Regions from separate parts of the Paenilisteria weihenstephanensis genome, predicted to be linked through region 2. Evidence: a T-box and tRNA genes for the amino acid it is inferred to sense, from the RefSeq annotation. Region 2 holds a T-box; the other holds one or more tRNA genes.
The links. The T-box of region 2 lies ahead of trpS (tryptophan--tRNA ligase). A T-box ahead of a tRNA ligase gene usually reads a tRNA of that ligase, here a tRNA-Trp.
Positions count from the first base shown of each region.

Region 1: it encodes a tRNA-Trp, which carries the amino acid that the T-box ahead of trpS (tryptophan--tRNA ligase) is inferred to sense. The anticodon was not compared.

Region 1 is NZ_CP011102.1:633,200-636,583, reverse strand. Features, by position in the region: gene UE46_RS03090 (isocitrate lyase/PEP mutase family protein) at 1-48, shown strand, start outside; gene UE46_RS03085 (bifunctional transcriptional activator/DNA repair enzyme AdaA) at 52-1,098, shown strand; tRNA gene UE46_RS03080 (tRNA-Leu) at 1,295-1,378, opposite strand; tRNA gene UE46_RS03075 (tRNA-Cys) at 1,421-1,494, opposite strand; tRNA gene UE46_RS03070 (tRNA-Gly) at 1,511-1,582, opposite strand; tRNA gene UE46_RS03065 (tRNA-Gln) at 1,593-1,664, opposite strand; tRNA gene UE46_RS03060 (tRNA-His) at 1,678-1,753, opposite strand; tRNA gene UE46_RS03055 (tRNA-Trp) at 1,774-1,847, opposite strand; tRNA gene UE46_RS03050 (tRNA-Tyr) at 1,855-1,938, opposite strand; tRNA gene UE46_RS03045 (tRNA-Phe) at 1,955-2,027, opposite strand; tRNA gene UE46_RS03040 (tRNA-Asp) at 2,032-2,107, opposite strand; tRNA gene UE46_RS03035 (tRNA-Met) at 2,138-2,211, opposite strand; tRNA gene UE46_RS03030 (tRNA-Val) at 2,252-2,327, opposite strand; tRNA gene UE46_RS03025 (tRNA-Glu) at 2,338-2,409, opposite strand; tRNA gene UE46_RS03020 (tRNA-Ser) at 2,434-2,522, opposite strand; tRNA gene UE46_RS03015 (tRNA-Asn) at 2,527-2,602, opposite strand; rRNA gene rrf (5S ribosomal RNA) at 2,613-2,728, opposite strand; rRNA gene UE46_RS03005 (23S ribosomal RNA) at 2,823-3,384, opposite strand, start outside.
Region 2 is NZ_CP011102.1:2,702,732-2,706,115, forward strand. Features, by position in the region: gene UE46_RS13080 (peptide ABC transporter substrate-binding protein) at 1-363, opposite strand, end outside; gene UE46_RS13085 (DUF3899 domain-containing protein) at 598-957, shown strand; T-box leader at 1,005-1,240, shown strand; gene trpS (tryptophan--tRNA ligase) at 1,291-2,289, shown strand; gene UE46_RS13095 (organic hydroperoxide resistance protein) at 2,340-2,756, opposite strand; gene UE46_RS13100 (MarR family winged helix-turn-helix transcriptional regulator) at 2,740-3,207, opposite strand; gene fabF (beta-ketoacyl-ACP synthase II) at 3,323-3,384, opposite strand, start outside.

The DNA.
Region 1 (3,384 bases), 1.3 Mb from region 2:
ATACAAGGTCAACTTGAAACCAATGCGAAAAAAATGATGAGGAGTTGACCTATGATTATTGAGCAATCCAAAATAGATAAATTTTACGATATGCTTGTTGCAAAAGATACTCGCTACGAAGGAGTTTTCTACGTTGGCGTGAAAACAACTGGGATCCTCTGCCGTCCAACCTGCCCAGCCAAAAAACCAAATAAAGCAAACTGTGAATTCTTTGAAACCGCTCAAGAAGCCGTTCTCGCTTCCTACCGGCCATGCAAACGATGTCAGCCGTTAAGCAATCCAAGCAATCTATCCGAATCAGTAAAACAACTCGTTCAAGCAATTGAAGAAAATCCAGAACGAAAATGGACCGACAAAGACTTTGATGAACTCTCAATTAGCGCAAATACCGCCAGAAGACAATTTAAAAAGCAATTTGGTATGACCTTTATCGAATACGCTAGGGCACGCCGTCTCGGTTTTGCCTTCCATCATATTCGCAATGGTGCACCAATTATTGACGCCCAACTAGAGGGAGGTTACGAATCAGGTAATGGCTTCCGAGATGCCTTCACACGCACAATGGGAACCATCCCTAAAAACGCCAAGTCACTCACAATTCTCGTCTCCACTTGGATCGAAACCCCACTTGGTTCCATGGTTGCTATCGCCAATGAAGAAGCACTAATTTTATTAGAATTTGTTGATCGCCGCGGCCTAGAAACAGAAATTGAAACGTTACGCAAAAAGTGGCATGCCGCTATTATTCCAGGAAATCAGGCAATATTCAGCATGTTGCGTGAAGAACTCACCGCATATTTTGAGGGTAATCTAAAATCATTTCAAGTCCCCATCGCCTACAAAGGTTCTGATTTCCAACAACTCGTATGGCAAACCCTTCAGACTATTCCTTTTGGCGATACTGTTTCGTACAGTCAATTAGCAAATAAGATCAACAATTCAAAAGCCTTCCGAGCTGTAGCACGAGCCAATGGAGCCAATCAACTATCCCTTATTGTTCCATGTCATCGCGTCATAAACAGCAACGGAGAACTTGGCGGCTATGGTGGCGGCTTAGCTCGTAAAGAATGGTTACTAGCCCATGAAAAAAGGTCCTAGAAAAAAAGGTCCTATAATAAATGTTGGGGTAGAAAATAATCTGCCTCAGCATTTTTTTGTTCTCATTTCAAGACAAAAAAAATACACAGTAATATCAACATCCTTTAAGATAGAAGTGACGAAACCCAATCCAAAGGAAGGATATTACTATATACAAAAAATCCTAACACTTTAATCATGTTAGGATTCCTTTGGATACCGGCGGCCGGGGTCGAACCGGCACGATCGTGAGATCACTGGATTTTGAGTCCAGCGCGTCTGCCAATTCCGCCACGCCGGCATAATACTATTACATTATACTTTATTCTTAATTTAATTTCAATGGAGGCGCCAACCGGATTTGAACCGGTGATAAAGGTTTTGCAGACCTCTGCCTTACCACTTGGCTATGGCGCCAGAATAAAAATAAATAAGCGGAAGACGAGGTTCGAACTCGCGACCCCCACCTTGGCAAGGTGATGTTCTACCACTGAACTACTTCCGCAAAATTAAAACTGGGCTAGCTGGATTCGAACCAGCGCATGACGGAATCAAAATCCGTTGCCTTACCGCTTGGCTATAGCCCACCGTTCAAAAAAATGGGGCGGATGATGGGAATCGAACCCACGAATGCCTGAACCACAATCAGGTGCGTTAACCACTTCGCCACACCCGCCACTATTTAATTAATTATTTTGGCAGGGGCAGTAGGAATCGAACCCACACTGAAGGTTTTGGAGACCTTAGTTCTACCTTTAAACTATGCCCCTATAAAAATGGTGGAGGGGGGCAGATTCGAACTGCCGAACCCGAAGGAGCGGATTTACAGTCCGCCGCGTTTAGCCACTTCGCTACCCCTCCAATATAATAATAAAGGTGGCTTGGGACAGAATCGAACTGCCGACACCTTGAGCTTCAATCAAGTGCTCTACCAACTGAGCTACCAAGCCATAATGGCGGTCCCGACGGGATTTGAACCCGCGATCTCCTGCGTGACAGGCAGGCATGTTAACCCCTACACCACGGAACCACTACTAAAATTTAAAATATAAAATTTTAATTGCGGGGACAGGATTTGAACCTGCGACCTTCGGGTTATGAGCCCGACGAGCTACCAGACTGCTCCACCCCGCGACAATAATATAATAACTATATGAAAAGAGAATATAATTAATGGTGGGGGCTAACGGGATCGAACCGCTGACCCTCTGCTTGTAAGGCAGATGCTCTCCCAGCTGAGCTAAGCCCCCAAAATGAAAATGACCCGTACGGGAATCGAACCCGTGATACCGCCGTGAAAGGGCGGTGTCTTAACCGCTTGACCAACGGGCCTTAATAATAAATAGTCATAGAGAACGGAGAGCAAGGGATTTGAACCCTTGAGACAACTTTCGCCGCCTACACGATTTCCAATCGTGCTCCTTCGGCCACTCGGACAGCTCTCCATAATGGCTCCACAGGCAAGACTCGAACTTGCGACCGATCGGTTAACAGCCGATTGCTCTACCAACTGAGCTACTGTGGAATAATACATTGCCCGGCGACGACCTACTCTCACAGGGGGAAGCCCCCTACTACCATCGGCGCTGAAAAGCTTAACTTCCGTGTTCGGGATGGGAACGGGTGTGACCTCTTCGCCGTAACCACCAGACAATGTTTTGATAGAAAGAACGCTGTTCTCTCAAAACTAGATAAGAAAGTCGGTCTGTGCGTGACCGTTCGGAGTCCGAGCCTCCATATTACGTTTGGTTAAGTCCTCGATCGATTAGTATTTGTCCGCTCCATATGTCGCCATACTTCCACTCCAAACCTATCTACCTGATCTTCTTTCAGGGATCTTACTTTCCGAAGAAATGGGAAATCTCATCTTGAGGGGGGCTTCACGCTTAGATGCTTTCAGCGTTTATCCCTGCCACACATAGCTACCCAGCGATGCTCCTGGCGGAACAACTGGTACACCAGCGGTGTGTCCATCCCGGTCCTCTCGTACTAAGGACAGCTCCTCTCAAATTTCCTGCGCCCGCGACGGATAGGGACCGAACTGTCTCACGACGTTCTGAACCCAGCTCGCGTGCCGCTTTAATGGGCGAACAGCCCAACCCTTGGGACCGACTACAGCCCCAGGATGCGACGAGCCGACATCGAGGTGCCAAACCTCCCCGTCGATGTGGACTCTTGGGGGAGATAAGCCTGTTATCCCCGGGGTAGCTTTTATCCGTTGAGCGATGGCCCTTCCATGCGGAACCACCGGATCACTAAGCCCGACTTTCGTCCCTGCTCGACTTGTCAGTCTCGCAGTCAAGCTCC
Region 2 (3,384 bases):
GAAATCTTTCGCGGTAACGGATGTGCCGTTTGACCATTTAGCATCATCACGTAATTTGATCGTGTAAACCGTTTGGTCATCATTAATTTCGGGATCTGCTTTCGCTACACCTGGTTGTACTTGATCATCTTTATCCAAATAATACAAGCCTTCGAACACCGTGTTTTGAGCCGTAAAACTAACACCGTCTGTTCCTTTTTTAGAATCCATCGATGGAATTTCAGCTGATTCCATTAGATTTACCGTTTTCTTGCCTGATGTGCTGACTTCATCTTTGCTTGTATCTCCGCCTCCACATGCCACAAGTACTGCGGTCATGATAGTGAGCATCAATAGCAAGCCCCAATTTTTCTTCAACTTCATAAATAACCCTCTCCCTTTTTCAAGTGTAGAATTACTATATACTATTTTTTCAGAAAAATAAAGCAGTTTTTATAAATTCGATTAATTTAATTTTATTATATAAATGCAAATACCTTGCGCGCGTTAGTCTTTTGCTGTGTTAAAGTTTTTTGAATTTATTTCGCTATTATGCTGGATTGAATAGTTTTTTTACTTTATTTATGATAAAGTGGAGAGAGAATTTTTGATTGGAAGGTGACATTTTTGCTCAAGCGTGTAACAATTTTTGCAGTCATTCAAGAGATTTTAATATTTTTTATTATGCTTACTTTTTATTGGCAAGTTTCACTGCTTTACTACATCAACGTTTCCTTTATCGTAGCTGCGATTGTATTTCTCGTCGGTTTGATACTGTATATTATGCAATCTGGTTTCTTTGACTTGATCCATACTGGGATGCGAAAAGTGACTCGGAGAATGCGTCGGGAAGAGGAAAATGAGTTTGCTGATGTGCCTTTGTCGAAATTGGTGAATGTTGGTTATCTTAGTTTGTTGTATAGCTCGCTTGTCGTGCTTGCTACGAGCTTTATTGCCCTCGGTTTTTACTATAGTTAAAGCATTGACGGCTAGTCTATTTCTTGCTATTATGAGGGTATATATTTAAATGTGTTAGCAAAGAGATTAGTAGATTTAGGCTCGTTTACTTTAGAGAATCTGTGGTTGGTGAAAACAGATAGCGACCTTTTTGGAATGGACTCTTTGGCATCATTTGTGAACATTGGAGTAGCAAATGACGGGTTAAACCGTTATCTTTAGAGATGATTTTTCATTTCGCTAAGTGATTTCTTTAAATAGAGATACTTAGGGTGGTACCGCGGATATAACGTTCGTCCCTATTTTTATAATTGGGATGGGCGTTTTTTTATTGATTATGAGGAGGAAATAATGATGAAACAGACTATTTTTTCAGGGATTCAGCCGAGTGGGGATTTAACTTTAGGAAACTATATTGGTGCTTTGAAGCAGTTTGGCCAATTTCAAGAGGAATATGAGTGTTTTTATTGTATCGTGGATGAGCATGCGATCACTGTACCGCAGGACCGCCTGGAGTTACGCCAACGAATTCGCAATTTAGCAGCGCTTTATTTGGCTGTTGGACTCGATCCAGAGAAGTCGACGTTATTTATTCAATCAGAGGTTCCAGCGCACGCGCAGGCGGCTTGGATTTTACAGTGTAACGTGTATATTGGTGAGCTTGAGCGAATGACGCAGTTTAAGGATAAATCGACTGGTAAGGCTGGTGTAAGCGCTGGGTTGTTGACGTACCCTCCATTGATGGCAGCGGATATTTTGTTGTATCAAACGGACTTGGTTCCTGTTGGCGATGATCAGAAGCAACATATTGAGCTGACGCGTGATTTAGCGGAGCGATTTAATAAGAAAAATGCGGATACGGATGTTTTTGTTGTTCCTGATATTTATATTGCGAAACAAGGCGCACGTGTGATGTCGCTTCAAGACCCGACGCGTAAAATGAGTAAGTCGGACGATAACAAGAAGAACGCGATTTTCTTGCTTGATCCGCCGAATGTGATTACGAAAAAAATTAAGAGCGCGATGACGGATTCTTCTGGGATCGTTCAATTTGATAAAGAGAATAAGCCTGGCGTGTCAAACCTGCTTACGATTTATTCTGCGATTACTGGTGAGTCCATCAAAGAACTTGAGGCAAAATATGAAGGCAAGGGATATGGTGATTTTAAATCGGATCTTGCTGAGGTTGTCGTGAATGAACTAGCGCCGATTCAAGAGCGTTATGAGCATTTTTTGAAGTCTCCTGAACTAGATGATATTTTAGATAAAGGCGCAGAAAAAGCAGCCCGTGTTGCTAATAAAACGCTGAAGAAAATGGAGAATACGATCGGTTTGGGTCGTAAAAGAAGATAATACGCAGAAAAATCCCGTCACGACTTTGAGCTGTGACGGGATTTTGATTTTTAGATGATGTTTAGTTCTACTTCGATGTTGCCACGCGTTGCTTTCGAGTATGGACAAACTTGATGTGCGGTTTCTACTAATTTTTGCGCCGTTTCTTTGTCTACGCCTTCGATATGAACGTCTAGCACTACACCGATTTTGAAACCATTGTCTTCTGGATCGCTGTATAAAGATACTGTTCCTTCGACTGTGCTTGGTGCTTCTATTTTTTGTTTGGACATGACAAGTTCTAATGCACTGTTAAAACACGCTGAGTAGCCGGCTGCGAATAATTGTTCTGGATTTGAGCCTGAACCGCCCTCTCCGCCTAATTCTTTTGGTGATACGATATCTTGGAAGAAAATATTATCTGGAGAATGTACTTCCCCTTTACGTCCGCCGGTATTGATTACTGTTGTTTCATATAATTTTTTCATTTTTTATTCCTCCATTATTTTCTTGTATTTTGGTCGTCAATTCCTGTACTCCCTGAAGCATCTGTAAGTAATCTTCTTGCGTGAAGGCGAGCTTGGCAATACAGTCATCCACACTCTCTAAAACGGCTTGCTTCATGTCTTTTGCTTTCTCGGTAAGTTCGATGTAAACTTTTCGTTCATCGTCTTTACTACGTGATCGTTTGACCCATTCCATGTTTTCCATTCGTTTCAACATCGGCGTTAAGGTTCCGCTGTCGAGCGCGAGATGGCTTCCTAGTTCTTTAACTAACTGTTTTGGCTCTTCCCAAAGCGCTAAGAGAACTAGATATTGTGGATAAGTAAGTTGAAAAGGTTCCAATGCCTGTCGGTAAAATTTTGTAAATTCGCGTGAGGCAGTATAAATAGAAAAGCATAGTTGTTCTTCTAGGATTCGTTTTTGGCTGGCCATGATTCTTCCTCCTATTTAATTTGTGCGCAATTTAATTGTAAGCTATTCATTATGAAAAAGCTATTTTTTTGCTCAAAAAAAGGAGATATCTCAAAATCAGATATCTCCTTTTGTCGTATTATTGATATTTCTTGAAAACAAGTGTTGCGTTATGTCCACCAAAACCAAAGGAATTGGACA